Regions from separate parts of the Streptomyces sp. NPDC048825 genome, predicted to be linked through region 1. Evidence: riboswitches for the same ligand, from Rfam matches in the RefSeq annotation. Region 1 holds a riboswitch; each other region holds the start of a gene.
What was found. A riboswitch is a leader RNA that binds a small molecule or an ion and turns the genes downstream of it on or off. The one in region 1 is predicted to bind cyclic di-AMP.
Positions count from the first base shown of each region.

Region 2: another riboswitch for cyclic di-AMP. It lies ahead of ACGFNK_RS37425 (peptidoglycan DD-metalloendopeptidase family protein); the one in region 1 lies ahead of ACGFNK_RS27945 (transglycosylase SLT domain-containing protein).
Region 3: another riboswitch for cyclic di-AMP. It lies ahead of ACGFNK_RS15825 (NlpC/P60 family protein); the one in region 1 lies ahead of ACGFNK_RS27945 (transglycosylase SLT domain-containing protein).

Region 1 covers NZ_JBICUR010000012.1:223,970-230,590, reverse strand. Annotated here, with positions in the region: gene ACGFNK_RS27955 (hypothetical protein) at 1-237, shown strand, start outside; gene ACGFNK_RS27950 (hypothetical protein) at 254-1,063, shown strand; cyclic di-AMP (ydaO/yuaA leader) riboswitch at 1,528-1,677, shown strand; gene ACGFNK_RS27945 (transglycosylase SLT domain-containing protein) at 1,682-2,416, shown strand; gene ACGFNK_RS27940 (hypothetical protein) at 2,543-3,445, opposite strand; gene ACGFNK_RS27935 (hypothetical protein) at 3,581-4,300, opposite strand; gene ACGFNK_RS27930 (hypothetical protein) at 4,422-5,030, opposite strand; gene ACGFNK_RS27925 (hypothetical protein) at 5,768-6,496, shown strand; gene ACGFNK_RS27920 (hypothetical protein) at 6,520-6,621, shown strand, end outside.
Region 2 covers NZ_JBICUR010000020.1:183,933-190,553, reverse strand. Annotated here, with positions in the region: gene ACGFNK_RS37430 (alpha-galactosidase) at 1-1,985, shown strand, start outside; cyclic di-AMP (ydaO/yuaA leader) riboswitch at 2,287-2,448, shown strand; gene ACGFNK_RS37425 (peptidoglycan DD-metalloendopeptidase family protein) at 2,453-3,379, shown strand; gene ACGFNK_RS37420 (DUF6250 domain-containing protein) at 3,613-4,335, shown strand; gene ACGFNK_RS37415 (SGNH/GDSL hydrolase family protein) at 4,458-5,243, shown strand; gene ACGFNK_RS37410 (TetR/AcrR family transcriptional regulator) at 5,762-6,379, opposite strand; gene ACGFNK_RS37405 (Glu/Leu/Phe/Val dehydrogenase dimerization domain-containing protein) at 6,421-6,621, opposite strand, start outside.
Region 3 covers NZ_JBICUR010000005.1:401,267-407,887, forward strand. Annotated here, with positions in the region: gene ACGFNK_RS15815 (NlpC/P60 family protein) at 1-1,023, opposite strand, end outside; gene ACGFNK_RS15820 (hypothetical protein) at 1,446-1,799, shown strand; gene ACGFNK_RS15825 (NlpC/P60 family protein) at 1,892-3,058, opposite strand; cyclic di-AMP (ydaO/yuaA leader) riboswitch at 3,066-3,238, opposite strand; gene pcrA (DNA helicase PcrA) at 3,511-6,003, shown strand; gene ACGFNK_RS15835 (M23 family metallopeptidase) at 6,038-6,621, opposite strand, start outside.

The DNA of each region.
Region 1 (6,621 bases):
CGACGGTCGTCCAAGCCGAAGAAGACGACGGGCGAGATCACAAAAGCCGTCTTCCGGCCCGAGGCCGTGCCCGTCGCTCTGCCCGCCTTCCGGCTGCCGGAATACCCTGGCGGCGTCTACTGGAACGGGTGGGCAGTGGACCGCCTGACCGAGCTGCTGGGCAGCGACCTGGAAGCGCGCGTGGTCTGGTCGGAGGATCCGTCCCTCACGCCGCACCCCAATCCCTGGGGTTTCTGAGGCTGACAGAAGGCCCATGACCACGGCAGGCACCGAAGAGCACCTCTCCGTGTACCGGCTGCTGCCGAGCATGAGGGAGAGCGAGCTTCCCACTGGGGACCCCAGCTCCCCTGTGCTCAGCCACCGTGTCGCGGACCTCCTGAGGGGTCTCCTGGCGGGCCGGCTCGACACACGACTGGTCTGGTCGGAGACCCCGGGCCCGTTCCGCATCCCGACCCCTGGGGGTTCTGACGTGAACAACGCACGGGAGTCGGCCTTCCGCGACCATATGCGCCGCGGAGCCGAACGTGTCCTGTACGGCTTCCCGGAAGTCCTCCGGCCCGAGATCTACGTCGTCTCGTTCGAGGTCTGGCGCGTCGACCAGGATCCTCGCTACCCCTACGCGGCCATCGGCTACAACACCGAGAGCGCGGTCCGCCGGGTGCTGGATCAGGGCTGTGCGTACGAAGGATCCGCCCGTTGGGAGTACTCGTACTGGTCGCTGGAGGGGTTCGAAAGGCTCGGCCATGTTCCCGAGGATCCGGTCGGCAGCAGCCTGCACCTGGCCGAAGCGCAGGCGGAAGAGCTCTGGTACGAGGACGAGGGCGGCCTCTCCGACGAGGCGTGCGATGCCCGCGACGACCAGCTTGTCCGCCGATTCGACGAGCTGTGCATCGACGTGGCCCGCCGCCTGCGGGCCGATGGCCACATCGCCCGGGTATTCGGACGAGCCGTACCGATCGTGCTGTTCGACATGGACCGCCCCAGCTGGGAGACGGAAGCCACCGAGGCCGCCAATCCTCGCGAGGTGCTCGCCGATTTCCTGGAGCATCACTCGGTGAGATGAGCGACGGAACGGACCAGGGCCAGCCGACGGCAGCAGGGCGGCCCAAAGCGGTCGGTTGCCCGCCTGTGAGCAGCCTCGTACACCCTGTGCGCGTACGAGGCCCCATCCGCCGAGCACATCGACGTGACCGAGGTCCACTTCGAGCTCAACGCTGGACGGCCCCCACAGGCCAAAATGCCCGAGTTGCCTACATTGCCGCTTTATTCAGACTTAGTGGTGCTTGATCGCGTGAATTGGGTCACCTCCGGGTGAATTGGATGTTGAGGCGGCCTCTCGGCAACTTCTGCTTTGCAGAACGTAAGTTGAAGGTTGTGTTCCGGAGTAATCGGGCGATTTCCCCCTCGTTTTGGCTAGTTCATAAGGGGCGCACCGGGATTTCGGGGCTTGTTTCGGGTGTGTGCTCTCGCATACGTTCTCGTCGATCCGGGCGGAACGCCGAATCCTGCCGCCGCCCCGGAACCCCATTCATCCACGCGCTACGGCAGGAGCGGGGGACCCAGGTAAGTCGCCGATCCGGGCACCGGAACGGCTTGGGGTGAAGTCGCGCTCATCGTGCGGCCGGGCATCTCCCGCCCGAACCCGACAGCTCACCTCGCAGGCGCCGGAGAGGAATTCGCCATGCCCGCACGAGGTAAGCACCGCCGTCCGAAAGCCCGCCGCATCGCCCGCGTTGTCATTCCCGTAGGAACGGGCGGGGCCGCGCTCGCGCTCCCGTTCGTGGGGGTGACCGGCGCCCACGCCGCCCAGCCGACGGCGCAGGTCGCACAGGTTGCGCAAGCCGCGGTTCCGCAGGTCGAGCTCGTCACGCACAAGGTGATCAAGGGCGACACCCTGATCAGGATCGCGAAGAAGCACACCACGAGCGGCGGTTGGCAGAAGCTCTACAAGGCCAACCGTGCGGTCATCGGTGACAATCCCTCGCTGATCAAGACGGGTCTCACGCTGACGGTCGGTACGAAGAAGTCGGCCGCGACCCCGGCTGCCGCCAAGTCCGCGGCGCCCGCTGCCACCCCCGCCGCCGCGAAGACGTACACGAACGACCTGGACGGCTGGATCAAGGAGGCGCTGGACGTCATGGCCCAGCATGGGATTCCGGGCTCGTACGACGGCATCCACCGCAACATCATGCGTGAGTCGTCGGGGAATCCGCAGGCCATCAACAACTGGGACTCCAACGCCGCGGCCGGGACCCCGTCCAAGGGCCTCCTGCAGACCATCGATCCGACCTTCAGGGCCTACCACGTGCCCGGTACGTCGATGGACCCCTTCGACCCGGTCGCGAACATCGCGGCGGCCTGCAACTACGCCGCCGACAGGTACGGCTCGATCGACAACGTGAACGGCCCTTACTGATCGGGCGTCTGGACCTGTGGGGCGGCCTCGTCACCGGATCGGCTGAGCGCGCCCCATGGGTCGGCCGATCGGCGCCAGGGGGAATGCCCGGCCCTCTGACGGGACCGGGACATTCACCGGCGCTCGTCAGGCATTCGCGTCCCGGAACAGATCTTCGACCTTGGCGGCCGTCACGGAGCGCTTCAGCCAGGCTCGGAGGGTTTCCAGGTCGGTGCATTCCATGATGCGTGCGCGTACGCCGTCCGGAACCTCGATGCCGCGCTCGCCCAGGACCAGCAGGATGTCCTCGGCGTGACCCTCGACGCGGCCCTCGGTGCGGCCCTCGGTGCGGCCTTCCGCGCGCAGGCGCTGGGAGGTCTCCGAGCGGAAGAAGGAGAGGTCGGCGGACATCAATTGCCTCCAGATCTTTGCGGCCGGGGCGGTCCCGAGGCCGAGTTCGGTGAATTCGGCGAAGATCCTCGCGGTCTCTTCGTCGATGGTCTTCAGGGCGGCGGCCAGGGCTTTCAGTATGGCAGCGGCGTTGTCGTCCTTGCCATGAGTGATGGCAGACAGTGTCGCCAGGGGAATGTCGCGGGCCGCGGTAGACGGGTCGGTGATGGCGGGGACGTTGTGCGGGCCCAGAACGAGGGGACGCAGTGTGAGAGTGCGCCACTGCCTGGGCCCGATCGTGATGGGTTCGGAGGCCCAGGTGGCGGTGGCCTTGTCCTGGCAGGTGACGAGCAGGACGGGCGGGATGCGGTACTTCGCATAGAGGTGGGCGATGTAGTAAGCCCAGCTTGCATGCTTCTTCGGGTCTTTCTTGCCCTGGGCTTCGACGACCAGGAGATGGCTCTCGCCGGAGGCGGTGTCGAGCCTGAGGAGCGTGTCCACACGCCGTTCCAGTGGCTTGATCTCCGTGAGGTCGGTGGGCATGAGGGACACCGCTACGGGGTCCGGGAACGGGAGATCCAGAGTCCGGAAGGTCCGCGCGAAGGCGCCGGGGTCCTCCTGGAAGAGGCGGTGCATCGCCTCGTGGGATGAGCTGACCATGTGGCGGACGGTAATGACGGCACGTCAAGCCGGGCTGGAATATGCCGCTGGCTCACTCGTAAGGATGATCGCCGGGAGGCTTCCGGCCCCGGCTACCGGCCCTGAAGGCCGCTACCCGGGGCCGACGCACACCCGTCAACCGAGCTTCGCGTTCTGCGCCTTGGCCACGACAGGCGAGACCTTGGTGTCGCTGGGCGTGGACTGGGCGATGGCCAGGCCGTCCACGGCGTAATAGACGGCGATGACGTCGTCGCGGCGTACGGCTGCCGCGTGAACCGTGTGAGTGGCGCCCCTGAACGTCAGTGTGGACTTGAAGGCCAGCGACTCGTCGCCCGCCGGGTCCGCCTTCTCGGCGGTGACCGAGTCGTACGGGCTCGTGTTGCCGTTCGCCTTGGCGGTGAAGCCTCCGCCGCAGGAGTCCACCGCCTTGGAAAGGCCGGACATGGCCGACTCCGCCTTGCCGGCCTCGTAGGCGGTGAGCGTGACGTAAGTGAAGGCGTTGGCGTCCTTCGAGGCCACTCGCGTGAGGTCGGCCTGCGGCTCGCCGACGGGGAGTTGGTTCATCGCGTACGCCAGTGGGGCGCACTCCCTCTTGTCGAGGGTGACTTCGTCCTGGGACTTGGCGAAGAGGAACTCCTCCTTGTTCTCCTCAACCTGGTGGCCCTCGACGTCCGCCGTGGTGATCACGAGCTTCGCCAGGCGCTCGGCCGGGCTCACCTCCTTGGCCGGGGCAGCCGTCGCCTCGGGCTTGTCGGCCGCCGCGTCCGTCTCCGCGTCACCGCTTCCGCAGGCGGTCAGGCCGGTGAGTACGGCGATGGAGAGGGCGCAGGAGGCCAGGGCAGCGTGTCTCTTCATACGTCGTCCTTTCGACGGAAGAGGGAAGTCGGTGGAAGATCACGGCATGGCGAAGATCACGGCACGGCAGTGAAGTCCGTGGCTGTCACGAGGTCCTCGGCTGCCGTGCCCGCCAACCGCCCTACTGGCCAGGGAACTTCCAGATGAACGGCTCCCCGTCCTCCTCCGACCAGTGGACCTCCATCTCCTTCGCGTTCGCCGGGATGAGGTACGACTCGCAGAACGTGTGGCTCTCGCCCGTCTTCCAGCTCTCGACGTCGTACGGGTCCTCGCAGCCGGGTGCGTCGTCGGAGGCGCCGATGAGCAGGGCGCCCCGCTTGCCGTCCGCCCAGATGGTGGTGCCCTCGCCCGCGTCGGAGTCGGACGTCAGGGCCGGGCCCCCCTTGTGCGTGAACTTCATGTGCGCGACCGCGAGCACCATGCCCTTGGCCTCCGCCTTGTCCTGCACCAGCTCCTGGGCCTCGGCCTCGGTGCCGACGTCGACCTTCTGCGCGGTGATGTCGTAGGTGACGTTGCCGGCCTCTTCCTCGACCTTGCCCTCGGCGCTCTCGCCCGTGGCCATCTCGCCACCGGAGGCCGCCTCGGCCGGAGTTGCCGCCGCCTTGGCCTTGGACTTGCCGGAGGGCTTCTTCGCGTCGGCCTTGTCCTCCCCGCCACCGCACGCGGTCAGCGCGAGCGCGAGAACGGCGACGGGCGCGGCGACGCGCAGGGCGGTTTTCTGGTGCAGCAAGACAAACTCCTTGTGAGTGTTGCGAGTGAGGGGGATGTGGGGATGCGGGGATGCCCACCCGCGCGAGCGCCACAGCGGCACGGCACCAACCGGTACAGAGGTACAGCGGCACAGCCACACAGCGTTACGCGGTCGAGGTGCCGATTCCGATGCCGGTGCTCTACGGGGCTGCCGACCACCGGAGTTGCACCAGGAAAGGCCCAACTGCTCGTCGGGCAGACGACGTTCCCCGTGCGCGGATCCGCTCGCAGCGGAAACGCGATCACCAGATCCTGGGGTACCGCCCCTCACGCTGTCAACAAACGTGAACACTCACCGTCACAGACGGCTGGAGAGAGCAGCCGCGGTGCACCCTCCCACCTGGAAGGTCACCCGCACGCCTCCGGACTCGTGAGCGAATCGTGCAGGAACGGTGGCTTCCGCATGGCGATCACATGTCCGCCGCACGTCACGCCGTTCGCGCTCGCACAGCGAAACCCGCTCATCAAGGCCCGTACTCAACGGGGAACCAATCGCCCCGCGTTGCGCGTGGATAACGTCGAGTCCTGTGAGGTTCGCGATCGTTGACGCGCCTTGAGGGGCTTATGCGCCCCTGATACGGTGCGATGACTTGACACTCATTCCAGCATTTCAGCCGCTGGTTATTCGGCCAGGTCGGGCGGTCGGGCGGTACGTCCGGTGCGGAGTGGAGTGTCCCAAATGGCAGAAACCTTCTTGGGTGTACGGGGAGCGGTTGCGTGAAGATCCAAGAGCGTACGGGGGCGGGTAACAACCGTTCCGGGGCGCCGGCTCAGCCGGCCATGGGTGAGCGCCTTCCCACGCCGCCTCGCGAGCGCAAACCAGCACTCGCCGCTCTCGCCGTGCTGCTCATCCTGGTCGGAGCGCTCGGGGCGACCATGCTCGTGCTGCGCGCCGGGGATCGTGTCGAGGTCATCCAGGTGAAGGAGGGCGCCGACATCCAGGCCGGCGAGACCATCACCGACAGCAACATCACCTCCGTCATGGTCGCGGAAGACTCCGCCATCAACTACGTGCGGTGGGAGCAGCGCCAGGCCCTCAAGGCCCTGAAGGCCAGGTCGACGATCTACGGGGGCACGGTCGTCGTCGGCGAGATGTTCGCGAAGCAGGCCTCTCTCCCCGCCGGCAAGGCCTCCGTGGGCCTCGCCCTCAAGGAGGGCCAGTACCCGGCCAACGTGAAGGTCGGCGACACCGTCGCCGCCTACCGCGTGAGCGACACTGCCCCCAGCTCCGACAGGGACAACTCCTCCTCCGGTGGTACAGCTGCCGGCACCGACGCCCTCCTGGTCGACAACGCGCGCGTGAACACCAAGAGCAGCGGCGACGACGCCACCATCAGCACCGGCAACCTCGCCATCACGGTGCTCGTCGACCAGGACGACGTCCCCGCCCTCACCCAGGCCGCCGCCGCGGGCGAGGTCGCCGTCGCCCTCGTACCCGGCAACTAAGGGCGAGAGAGACAAAAAGAGACATGGCGCTCATCGCTCTCGCCGCCGACAAGGGGTCACCCGGCGTCACCACGGCCGCCGTTGCCCTCGCCGCGGTCTGGCCCCGTCGGGTTCTGCTGGCGGAG
Region 2 (6,621 bases), on a different contig from region 1:
CGGACGCCGAGGCACTGGCCGCCCGTCCCGGGCCGGAGTACCGGGGCTTCGAGTCCCCGCTCGACGGGCACGAGGAGTACCCGGTCGAGGGCGGCCCCCGTTTCGTACGGCCGGCGCTGTCCGTGCGTACGGACGAGCGGCGCGGCACGGAGTGGCGCTTCGAAGCGTACGAAGTAGATGAATCCGACGAATCTAACGAATCGGACGGGGTTGAACTGCGGCTGCGGTTCTCCGACTCCGGACTCGGCATCACGCTGCACTACCGGATGCGCCCCGCCTCCGACGTCGTCGAGCGCTGGGTGACCCTCGCCAACGAAGGGCCCACCCTGGAGGTCCTGCGCGCCGACTCCGCGACCTGGACGCTGCCGGAGCGCGAGGGCTGGCGGCTGTCGCAGACGCACGGGCGCTGGGCGGCCGAGTCCCAGCTCGTACGAACGGACCTCACCTACGGTGAGCAGGTCATCGGCAGCCGGCGCGGGCACACCGGGCACCAGCATCTGCCGTGGGTCGCGCTGGACGTCGAGGGCGCGGCGACCGAGGAGCACGGTGAGGTGTACGGGTGCGCGCTCGCCTGGTCCGGTTCATGGCGGATCGCCGTGGCCCAACTCCCGGACGCGCGCGTACAGATCACCGGCGGCGCCGGATACGACGACTCCGGCCTGGTGGTGCTGGAGCCGGGGGAGAGCTTTGTCACGCCGGTCTTCGCGGGCCTGTGGAGTGATGGCGGCTTCGGCGGGGCGAGCCGGGCCTGGCACGCGTACCAGCGGACGTATGTGATCCCGGACGCGGACCAGGACCGGCCCGTGCTCTACAACTCCTGGGAGGCCACGGAGTTCGACATCTCCGAGGAGCAGCAGCGCGCGCTCGCCCGGCGGGCCGCGGCGATGGGCGTGGAGCTCTTCGTGGTCGACGACGGCTGGTTCGGGAAACGGACCAGCGACCGGGCCGGGCTCGGGGACTGGACGCCCAACCCCGACCGCTTCCCGGCCGGGCTCAAGCCGCTGGCGGACGACGTGCACGCCCTCGGGATGCAGTTCGGGATCTGGGTCGAGCCGGAAATGGTCAATGCGGACAGCGAGTTGTATCGGGCGCATCCCGACTGGATTCAGTATCAACCAGGACGAAAGAAGACAGAACTCCGCAATCAGCTCGTACTGAACCTCGCGCGCGAAGACGTCCAGGAGTATCTGTGGGAGCAGCTTCACGGGCTGCTCTCCAGCGCCCCGATCGACTATGTGAAGTGGGACTTCAACCGCTGCTTCACGGACGCCGGCTGGCCCGGCGAGGCGTATCCGCAGCGGCTCTGGGTCGACCATGTGCACGCCCTGTACGCCCTGTTGGACCGGCTGCGGGCCGCGCACCCCGGTGTCGCCTTCGAGTCCTGCTCCGGCGGTGGCGGCCGGATCGACCTCGGCGTCATGGCGCGTACGGACCAGGTGTGGACCTCGGACAACACCGATCCGCTCGACCGGCTCGCCATCCAGCACGGCTTCAGCCAGATCCATCCGGCGCGGGCCATGGCCGCCTGGGTCACCGACAGCCCGAACAATCAGCTCAACGGACGCGTGAGTTCGCTGCGCTTCCGCTTTGTGAGCTCCATGGCCGGAGTGCTCGGGGTCGGTGGCGACCTGACCGAGTGGAGTGACGAGGAGCTCGCCGAGGCGCGGGACTGGGTGGCGCTCTACAAGGAGATCCGGCCCCTCGTGCAGCGTGGCGACCTCTACCGGCTGCGGGCCCCGCAGGGCGGGCTGAGTGCCGTGCAGTACGTCCATGAGGGCCAGGCCGTCGTGCTTGCCTGGCTCCAGGCTCAGCACTACGGCGAGCCCGTGGCGCCCGTACGGCTGCGGGGACTCGACCCGGCTGCGACGTACGAATGCCTCGAAACGGGCGAAGTGCACAGAGGTGCGGTGTTGTTGCATCACGGACTGCGGACCGGCTTGCGCGGCGACCTCGATGCGGCAGTTTTCCGGCTGCGTCGCATCTGAGGGTTGTGTCCGTATTGGAGTGCGTTCATTCCAACTCGCTCTTCAATAGGGACTCCTGAATCAGTGATGCGTGAGCAGCGTCATATTCGTGACGTTGTGCTGTCGTCATGTTCACGTAATTCAAGCGTGTTTACAGGGGATTTCGGGAAGGCGGGAGACGGGTGATTCACGGAGGGTGACGGCGATTTCGACCAAGGATCAAGAGAATGGGGCACATAGGAAACCCAAAGCTTGTCCCTGTGCGTCTTAGTCGCTTACGTTCACCACCAATCCGGGCGGACGCCTAATCCTGCCGCCGCCCGTAATCCGCACACCGATCCGTACACGGCAGGAGCGGGGGACCCACAGGTACAACGCCTGCTCCGGTCTCCGGAACAGGCTTGGGGTAAAGCCGCGCGAAAGTGTGGCCGGGCATCTCCAGCTCGCACCCGACAGCTCACCTCGTAGGCGCCGGAGAGGAATTCGCCATGCCCGCGAAGGGTAAGCACCGCCGCCCGAAGTCCGCGCGTTTCACCCGCTCGATCGCCGTTGCCTCGACCGGTGGCGCCGCTCTCGCACTGCCTTTGCTGGGAGCAGCCGGAGCCCAGGCCGCTACTCCGCAGAGCTCGCCCGCGTCTGTTTCCAATAAGGCCGAATCCGTTTCCCAGAAGGCTGTTGAGTCCGCTCCGGTCGCCGCGCAGAAGAAGGCCGCGACCAGGACGTACGAAGTGAAGGCGGGCGATTCTCTCTCGAAGATCGCCGGCGAACAGAATTTCAGAGGTGGCTGGAAAAAGCTCTACCAGGACAACCGCCAGGTGGTCGGAAGTGACCCGGGGCTCATTCACCCGGGCCAGAAGCTGACGATCGGCAAGAAGGCCGCCGCGCCCTCCGGCGCCAACGAGGCCAAGGCTCCCAAGGCGGCCAAGGCTCCCAAGGTGGCCGAGGCCCCCCAGGCGTCCGCGAAGAAGGCGACGCCCGCCAAGGCCGCCGAGGCGCCCAGCAGTTCGAGCGGCTTCACCATGCCGGTCGAGGGCGCGACCGTCAGCACCCCGTACAGAATGTCGGGCGGCATGTGGTCCAGCGGCTACCACACCGGTGTCGACTTCGCCGCCGCGACCGGCACTTCGCTCAAGGCCGTGGGTGCGGGCACGGTCGTCTCCGCCGGCTGGGGCGGTGCTTACGGCAACCAGGTCGTCATCGAGCTCAGCGACGGCCACTATGCCCAGTACGCACACCTTTCGTCCCTTTCTGTCTCGCAGGGGCAGTCTGTGACCGCGGGTCAGCAGGTCGGCCTCTCCGGTGCGACCGGCAACGTCACCGGTCCGCATCTGCACTTCGAGATCCGCACCACGCCGGACTACGGCTCGGACGTGGACCCGCTGGCGTTCCTGCGCTCGCAAGGCGTCTCCGTCTGACGTCACCAGCGCAGTGCCGCGAGCGGAGCGCGTCTCCCTCTCGCGCCGAAGGCCGGACCCCTGATCCCCGGGTTCCGGCCTTCGGCTTGTTCCGGGGGTCGACAGGGATGGCGGCTGACGGTCAAGATCTGCGGGTAAGCGCTTTCTGTCTGCTTGTGGGATCAGCACAGGTGTCAGATCAGCACGACGTGAGATCGGCACGACCCGTCGTACGCCAGCCAAGGAGACGCTTCATGACGACCCGTAGAGCCTTCGAAGCCCTGGCCGCCGGTGCCGCCCTCGGCCCTGCGCACACTGCGAGCGCGCACGCCGCGAGCGGGTCGGCGCACCTTCGCCGAGGACGGCTCATCGCTCGTGACGGCTTCCGGCACGGACTGGGGCAGTGGGCAACGGAGTTGCAGGACGGTGGCAGTGTCACCGCGTCCCGTGGGGTCATGGAGATCGATGTGCCGGGCGGCGCCACGGTCTGGTTCAAGCGGAAGCTCGTGGGACCGTACGTCGTCGAGTACACGGCCACACCGGTCTCCGCGGGAGGTGTCAACGACCGGGTGTCGGACCTCAACAACTTCTGGAACGCCGTCGACGTCCGCTCCCCGGACGACCTCTTCGCCACCGAACGCGGCGGCGCCCTCGACGAGTACGACTACCTCAAGACGTACTACTCGGGCTACGGCGCGAACTACAACACGACCACGCGGCTGCGACGTTACGTGGGTCAGGCCGGCGTCCGGCCGCTGATCTACGACTACACCGAGCCCCTGCTCGTGGCGAACCGCCCCCACCGCGTCCGGATCGTCTCGCACGGCTCGACCGTCCAGTGGTGGAACAACGGGCGGCTCGTCTTCGACTACGCCGACCCGGAGCCGTACACGAGCGGGCACTTCGCGTTCCGGACCGTGTGGAGCCATTTCCGGATCGCGGACTTCCGGGTGTGGGAGCTGCGTATTCCGAGTTGACCGGGACTTTACGCGTGGCTTATCTCACCGTCCGTCAACCCTTTCCTACGGTCGCGTAGCTCACATCTCAAGGTGAATCATGGGTCGACGTGGCAGACGATTCGAAGGAACTCAGCAGATCAGTGATCGGGTCGTACGTGGCGGTGGGGGACAGCTTCACCGAGGGCGTCGGCGACCCCGGCCCCGACGGGGCGTTCGTCGGCTGGGCCGACCGGTTCGCGGTGCTGCTCGCCGACCGGCGGCCTGAGGGCGACTTCGGCTACACCAACCTCGCCGTCCGGGGGAAACTGCTCGACCAGATCGTCGAGGACCAGCTTTCGCGCGCGAAGGAGCTGGCGCCGGACCTGGTTTCCTTTTCCGCGGGCGGTAACGACATTCTTCGGCCCGGGACCGATCCCGACGAGGTCGCTTCTCGTTTTGAGCGTGCCGTTGCCGAACTCACTTCGGCTGTCGGCACGGTGCTTGTGACAACCGGCTTCGACACCCGTGGTGTGCCTGTGCTCAAGCACTTGCGCGGCAAGATCGCCACGTACAACGGGCATGTGCGGGCTATTGCCGATCGGTACGGGTGTCCTGTGCTCGACCTGTGGTCGTTGAAGACCATTCAGGATCGGCGGGCCTGGGACGGTGATCGGCTGCATCTCTCGCCGGAGGGGCACACCCGGGTTGCGCTCCGCGCCGGGCAGGTTCTTGGGCTGTCGGTGCCCGCGGATCCGGAGCAGCCGTGGCCGCCGTTGCCGCCGCGCGGCACGCTTGAGGTGCGGCGGGACGACATTCACTGGGCTCGGGAGTATTTGGTGCCGTGGATTGGGCGGCGGCTTCGGGGCGAGTCGTCGGGGGATCGGGTGGTGGCCAAGGGGAGTCTGTCGCCGGATGACATCAAGTTGCGGATGCGGTCTGCGGTTTGAGGGTTGATGTCCGGGGGTGGTGCGCTGGGGTTCGTTGTCGGGTGCGGACCTGTCGTGGCTGGTCGCGAAGTTCCCCAAGCCCGCCCCTTCCCGAAACCGGGGCTGCGCCCCAGGCCCCCCGCCAGGGGATGGGGTGACACGTCGTGTCGCGGCTGCCAGTCCGTCGTGGCTGGTCGCGCAGTTCCCCGCGCCCCTGAAAAGCGAAAGCCTGCGACTCCCGGCGCCCCAAGAGGATCCGCGCCCAGAAAAAGCCCGCACCCCCAACTTCCCGCAGCCTCCCACCGGCGGGAGGGGACGTGGGCCGGTGCGTCGTATGCCCGTCGCGTAGGTTCTGTCTCGGCCCACCCGCGCCTGTATCAGCAAAGGGCCGTATGCCCTGTTGGCGACGGGCTGACGCACCGGCCCACGGCCCCGACCCACCCACGCACCTCAGGGGCGCGGGGCTGTGACATTAGCGGCTCCGCCGCGGGGCGCGACCAGCCACCCACAAACCCGCAGTCGCCAACAAACCGAACCCACTACCCCCGTGGGCGCCCCTGCTCAACCGCCGGAGGCAGTTCGCGTGCCAGAGCCTCATCCGCCCACTGCTGCGTACGGGCTCGAGACACCGCGCCCTCATACGCCGTCATCTGGACAGCCAGACCGTCCAGAAGCGCGGTGAGGCGCAGAGCCGTATCCATGGGAGACGGGCACTCGAACTCACCGGCAGCCACGCCCTCCGCGATGACCTCGGTCAGCGCGGCCTTCCACTGGCGGTCGAGGTCTCGCGCGACGTCCCGTAGCGCGGGCTCGCGCAGGGACGCCGACCAGCCCTCGATCCACAGCCGCCACCCCTTGGCCTGGCCAGTCGGGGCGTACCAGCGGACGGCGGCCCGCAGTCGGCGCAGCGCCGTGGTGCGGCGAGCGAGGAGCTTGCGCAGATGCGCCAGGTCGCCCTCGGCCGCGTAGGTGAACGCGGCGGCGACCAGCTTCTCCTTCGTCGAGAAGTGATACAGCACCAGCGCGTTGCTCACCCCCAGCGCGGCGGCCACGTCGCCAATCCGTATCGCCGCGACGCCCCGCGCCTCGATCTGCTCAACCGCGGCCCGCAGCAGTTCCTCCCGCCGCTCCTGAACGCTCAACCGAACCCTGGCCACGCCCGCAACCCTACACACGAGGTCGGACAAGGCGGTCGGCGTCACCGATACCATCCGAACCGTTCGGAAATCAGCGGCAGCCGGTCCGCGACGATCGCGTGGGCAGCCGCCCGCGGTGTCATGCCGTCGGCCTCCGCGCGCGTGAGCATCTGGTCGATCAGGGCCCGCATGGAGCGTCGCGTGTACGCGAACGCCTCCTCCGCGTCGGCCCCTATGTCGCCGAACAGGGTCCACCACCACCA
Region 3 (6,621 bases), on a different contig from region 1:
CGGCATCTCGTCGAGCGGAGCGAGCCGCACAGGCGCCGAAGGATTAGGCGCGTGGATCATATGCCCGTTCCCCACGTAGATCCCCACATGGCTGATGCCGGAGTAGAAGAACACCAGGTCCCCAGGCCGGAGGCCGGCGCGCGAGACGCGCTCCCCGGCGTCGATCTGGGCATACGTCGTCCGAGGCAGCGAGATCCCCGCGGAGCGGTACGCGGCCTGCATGAGGCCCGAGCAGTCGAAGGCATCGGGACCGGTGGCACCCCACACGTACGGGCTGCCGAGCTTCTCGTATGCGTACGAAATGGCGGCCGCCGCCCGGGAGTTGGGAGCGGCATCGGTCGATCCCGGAGCCGGCGGAGCGGAGCGTGAGGAGCGGGCCGTGGCGGCGTCGTCCGCGCCGATCCGTGCGCGCTGTTCGTCCGTCAGGCGGGACAGCAGCCGGCGGGCCTCGCCGAGCTTTCCCGTGACCGTCTTCTTGTGCCGGTTCAGCGCCGCTTGCTGGGACTTGAGCGAGGCCAGCTCGACATGGGCGGCCCCGCGCAACTGCTCGATCTCGCGCAGTTGGCCGCGTACGCGCGAAACGGTCGAGGCCTGCCGGCTGCCGGCGCGTTCGGCGAACGCGGCCTCATCCAGGTACTGATCGGGCTCCGAGGAGAGGAAGAGCCGCAGCGCGGGGTCCAGCCCCCCGTCCCGGTACTGCGCGGCAGCCACCGAACCCAGCGCGTCCCGCTCGGAGTTGAGCCGCTCCGTCCTGCGGGCGGCCTCGTCCTGGAGGGAGTCCACCCGCTCCTCCGCCTTGTCGGCCTTCTCCTTCGCCCCGTTGTACTTCTCGGTGGCGATCTCCGCCTCCTGGTACAACTTGTCGACTTTGGCCCGCACCTGATCCGGGGTCAACCGTGGCTCGGCGTGCCCCGCCCCGTCGAAAGAGGTGGCGCTCGCCGCGCCCGCGAGTGCGATCGTGAAGGCGGTGCGGGCCGTATTGCCACCGAGCGAGCGCTGTCTTGGCTTGCGGTGCGCTGCCACCTGGACCACTTCCTTCCCGAACGGGCCGGTCACGCGTCCGGCGGCGGCCCGCACAGGGGGAGCGGGCCGCCGCCGGATCTTCTCGGCGGTGATGTCCGGCTGCCGCCCCTGGTCCGGACGGCGGTGGGGAGCCGGTCACCTGGGGAAGGACGCTAAACCTGAGCGTGCCGGCTCGGTAACGCCATGTACGGAACTGACGGGACTGAGCCGCGAGATGACCGTGTACGACCGTGATCCCGGCCTGACGGCGCCGAGTTGCCGCGAGGCGTTGACCGATGCAGCAGTCGTGGAGGACCGGGCGGTTCGGCGGTGCTATGGGGCCGTCAGTGTCCGTAGGCGTCCGTCAGGGCCTGTACGGGTTACGCCCAGCGGCGCGGGGTGGTGTGAGGCCGTGCACGAGCCCCCGGTTAGGCTCCGGCGTCATGGACGTACTCATCCATCTCTTCGTCGCCCTGCACATCATCGGTATCGCCGCACTCCTCGGCGGCTTCCTCACCCAGATGAAGGCGATGGGCGAGGGCACGGCCCGCTTCGGCCCCGCGATGCTCCACGGCGCGTTCACCATGCTCGTCACGGGCGTGATCCTGGTCGGCCTCAACCAGGCCGACGACCAGGCGGTCAACAACATCAAGATCGGCGTCAAGCTGGCGTTGCTGATCGTGATTCTGGGTCTCGTGTATGTGAAGCGGGACGAGGAGAAGGTGGACAAGGGCTTGTTCGGCCTGGTCGGCGGGCTGACCACCGCGAACATCTTCATCGCGGTGCTCTGGACCTGACGGCCTGAAGAGCCTCAAAAGCGGCCCCTTGAAGAGCCCCAAACGGGCTCACGCGCGCGTGCACCCCGAAAAGGGGCCCACGCGCGCGTGCCTCACGCCGGACGGACCACGCTGTGGATCGGCATGTAGTAGATCGACTCCTCGCGGACATACGCACCCGGCTTCGGGGCGTGGATCATCATGCCGTCGCCGAGGTAGAGGCCGACGTGGCTGATGTCGTCGTAGAAGAAGACGAGGTCGCCGGGCTGGGCGCTGGCGACCGAGACCTGGGTGCCCACCTTGACCTGGTCCCAGGTGGTGCGCGGGAGGGTGACGCCGGCGGCTTTCCAGGCGGCCTGGGTGAGGCCGGAGCAGTCGTAGGAGTCCGGTCCTGACGCGCCCCAGACGTACGGCTTGCCGGTCTGGGAACGGGCGAAGGCGATCGCCTTCTCGCCCTTGGCGGTCGTGGTGCCCGCGGAGGTGCCCGTGCCGGTCGAGGTCCCCACGTCGGTGGAGGGCGTGGGAGTCGGCTGGGCCTGCTGCTGCTGCTGCTGCTGTTGGCGGCGCAGCTCCTCCGCGGCCTGTTGCTGCCGCGCCAGCTCCTCCGCCTTGCGCTGGGCCTCCTCGCGCTTCTCCCGCTCGATCGCCGCGAGCCGCGCCTTTTCCTCGGTGGTCAGCTGCGAGAGCAACTGGCGCGCCTCGGCGAGCTTCCGCTGAACGTCCGCCTTGGACGACTTCAGGGTGTTCTCGGTCTTGGTGAGCGCCTGAAGGCTCTCAGAGGCCTCCTGACGCTTCTGCGTCATCTCGGACTGCTGCGTCGCATAGTCATCGACGGCCTGCTGCTGGCGGCTGGTCAGCCGGTCCATCAGCTGGTTCTGGTCGAAGTAGTCCTGCGGGTTGTCCGCGAGCAGCAGGGACGCGGTGTCAGGGGCGGCGGCGCCCGTACGGTACTGCGCGGCGGCGAACGTACCGAGCTCCTCACGCGCTTCGTTGAGCTTCTGCGTGCGGGAGGCCACGTCGTCAAGGAGGTTGTCGACCTTCTTGCGCTGCTTGCCGGTCTTCTCCTTGGCACCGTTGTACTTCTCGGTCGCCGTCTCCGCCTGCTGGTAGAGGTCGTCGACCTTCTTCTGGACTTCGTCGAGGCTGGGCTTCGGCTCCGCCGAGGGCGAAGCGTTCGCCGTCTGCGACAAGAGGGCCACCGAGGTGAGAGCGGCGGTGGCGAGGGCAGGGGTCCGTATGCCCATGGGACTGGACGACCGCGCTTTGCGGTGTGGCGCCACGAAGGCGACTCCTTCCGTGCTCCGCCTACCGAGTTAGCTGTCGGGTTCGGGCGTGTGCTTCGGAAGGTTTGCCCTACGGTCTTTGTCCCCTGAGGGAGTTGGACCGATTCACCCCAAGGTCGGTGGGTCCCCGGCTCCGGGTGGCCCGCAAGGGCGTACCGGACTCGGCGGGAGCCGCACGGCCCGGCGACGTTCGCCGGTGGGGGTCGAGCGGCCCACTGCGAAAGCTAACCAACTCGTGTGGCTCCTGTGAAGGTTGATGTGCGAATTGTCCGATACGTTTTCGTGACCTTAGCCTCAGGCGCCATGATCCGTCGCCGACCGTGACAGGACGGTCCTGGAGAGTGAGAGGATTCCTGGCAGGCTCGTACCGGCAGAGCCTTCAGGGTTTTGAGCGCAGCTTTTCAGGGCGGCCGCGAGGTGTCAGTGGGGGAGCCTAGACTCGGAGAGCGATGAGCAGCCTCTTTGATGACAGCTTCCTGGCGGACCTCAAACCCTCGCGGGACCACGAGGAAGAGCCCCCGCCGCAGCCCGAGGACGAGCACGTACCGGAGCAGGTTCCGGACGATCTGTTCGGCGGGAAGTTCGACGTGCCGCCGGACCGGGAGGCCTACTACCGCGATGGTGCCCCCCGTCCCCATGTGGACGCGGCCGCGCTTCTGGAGGGGCTGAACGACAACCAGCGCGCGGCGGTCGTGCACTCCGGCTCCCCCCTGCTCATCGTGGCCGGCGCCGGGTCCGGCAAGACCCGTGTGCTCACGCACCGGATCGCGTACCTGCTCGGCGAGCGGAAGGTGCACCCGGGCCAGATCCTCGCGATCACGTTCACCAACAAGGCCGCGGGCGAGATGAAGGAGCGCGTCGAGCACCTCGTCGGCCCGCGTGCGAACGCGATGTGGGTGATGACTTTCCACAGCGCGTGCGTACGGATCCTGCGGCGGGAGTCGAAGAGGCTCGGCTTCACGTCCTCGTTCTCGATCTACGACGCCGCCGACAGCAAGCGCCTCATGGCCTTGGTCTGCCGCGACCTGGACCTCGACCCGAAGCGCTTCCCGCCCAAGTCCTTCAGCGCCAAGATCTCGAACCTCAAGAACGAGCTGATCGACGAAGAGGACTTCGCGGCACAGGCCTCCGACGGCTTCGAGAAGACCCTCGCCCAGGCGTACGCGCTCTACCAGTCGCGACTGCGCGAGGCGAACGCCCTCGACTTCGACGACCTGATCATGACGACGGTCAACCTCCTGCGTGCCTTCCCGGACGTCGCCGAGCACTACCGCCGCCGCTTCCGCCACGTCCTCGTGGACGAGTACCAGGACACGAACCACGCCCAGTACGCCCTCGTACGGGAACTCGTCGGCACCTCCGAGCACCCCGTGGACGTACCCCCGAGCGAGCACGACGTGCCGCCCGCCGAGCTGTGCGTCGTCGGTGACGCCGACCAGTCCATCTACGCCTTCCGCGGCGCGACCATCCGCAACATCCTCCAGTTCGAGGAGGACTACCCGGACGCGACGACGATCCTCCTGGAGCAGAACTACCGCTCCACACAGACGATCCTGAGCGCGGCGAACGCGGTCATCGAGCGCAACGAAAGCCGCCGCCCCAAGAACCTGTGGACCAACGCGGGCGCGGGCGCGCGCATCACCGGCTACGTCGCCGACACGGAGCACGACGAGGCGCAGTTCGTCGCCGACGAGATCGACCGGCTGACGGACGCCGGTGAGGCGAAGGCGGGCGATGTCGCCGTCTTCTACCGTACGAACGCCCAGTCCCGTGTCTTCGAAGAGGTCTTCATCCGCGTCGGCCTGCCCTACAAGGTCGTCGGCGGCGTCCGCTTCTACGAACGCAAGGAAGTCCGGGACGTCCTCGCGTACCTGAGGGTTCTCGCCAATCCGGAGGACTCCGTACCGCTGAGGCGGATTCTCAACGTCCCCAAGCGGGGCATCGGTGACCGGGCCGAGGCGATGATCGACGCACTCGCCTCGCGGGAGACGATCAGCTTCTCCCAGGCGCTGCGCCGCGTCGACGAGGCGTACGGCATGGCGGCCCGCTCCACGAACGCCGTCAAGCGGTTCAACACGCTGATGGAGGAGCTGCGGACCATCGTCGAGTCGGGCGCGGGCCCGGCCACGGTTTTGGAGGCCGTGCTCGAACGCACCGGCTATCTGGCCGAGTTGCAGGCCTCCACGGACCCGCAGGACGAGACCCGCATCGAGAACCTCCAGGAACTCGCCGCCGTGGCCCTGGAATTCGAGCAGGACGCCGGTGAGGGCGAGGCTGCGGGCGGGCTGTCGGACTTCCTGGAGCGGGTCGCGCTCGTCGCCGACTCCGACCAGATCCCGGACGAGGAGGAGGACGGCTCCGGCGTCATAACGCTCATGACCCTCCACACCGCCAAGGGCCTCGAATTCCCCGTGGTGTTCCTGACCGGCATGGAGGACGGCGTCTTCCCGCACATGCGCTCTCTCGGCCAGACCAAGGAGCTGGAGGAGGAGCGGCGGCTCGCCTACGTCGGCATCACACGCGCGCGGGAGCGGCTGTATCTGACGCGGTCCTCGATGCGGAGTGCCTGGGGGCAGCCCTCGTACAACCCGCCGTCCCGCTTCCTGGAGGAGATCCCGGACACCCATCTGGAGTGGAAGCGGACGGGGTCCATGGGAGCGGTGGCCTCCGGCCCCGCGGCGGGCGTGGCGGCCTCCCTGTCCTCCTCCCGCTCGCGCTCGGCGGCCTCGGGCGCCTCCGGCTTCGCCACGCGGCGGGGCGGTGCCACGGAGAAGCCGGTGGTGTCGCTGGCCGTGGGGGACCGGGTCACACACGACCAGTTCGGGCTCGGCACGGTGGTCGGCGTGAAGGGCGCGGGGTCGAACGCGGAGGCGACGATCGACTTCGGGGACACAAAGCCGAAGCGGCTGCTGCTGCGGTACGCGCCGGTGGAGAAGCTGTAGCCCTGCCGGGCTCGGTGGCCGCGCGGCGGGGCGGTTACGTCGGGTTGAGGCCGTGGCTGCGGAGCCACGACAGGGGGTCGATCGCGTCGCCGCCGCCAGGGCGAACCTCGAAGTGGAGGTGCGGGCCCGTCGAGTTGCCGGAGTTGCCGGAGAACGCGATCGGATCGCCTGCCTTCACCTCGGTCCCGGAAGCGACCTTGTAGGTGGAGAGGTGGCAGTACCACAACTCCGTACCGTCCTTCGCGGTCACGATCACCATGTTCCCGTACGCGCTGTTCCACTGCGTACGGACGACGCCGTCGGCCGCTGCCATCACTGTCGTGCCATACGAGACGGGAAAATCGATGCCCGTGTGCACGGACATCCAGTTGATGCCGGACTGGCCGTAGTAGGCGCTGAGCCCCTTCTGCTCGACCGGCAGCGCGAACTTCGGACGCAGCCGCTCCTTGCGCGCCGCCTCCGCCGCCGCCCGCTTCTTCTCGGCCACCTGCTGGGCCTTGAGATCGATCCGCTCCTGCGTACGGCTCGCCCGGTCGGCGAAGTCGTCCGCGTCCGCGGTCAGGCTCTCGAGCTGGGTGTCGAGCTTGTTGTTGGCGGTCGCCGGCTGCACAGCCGTCG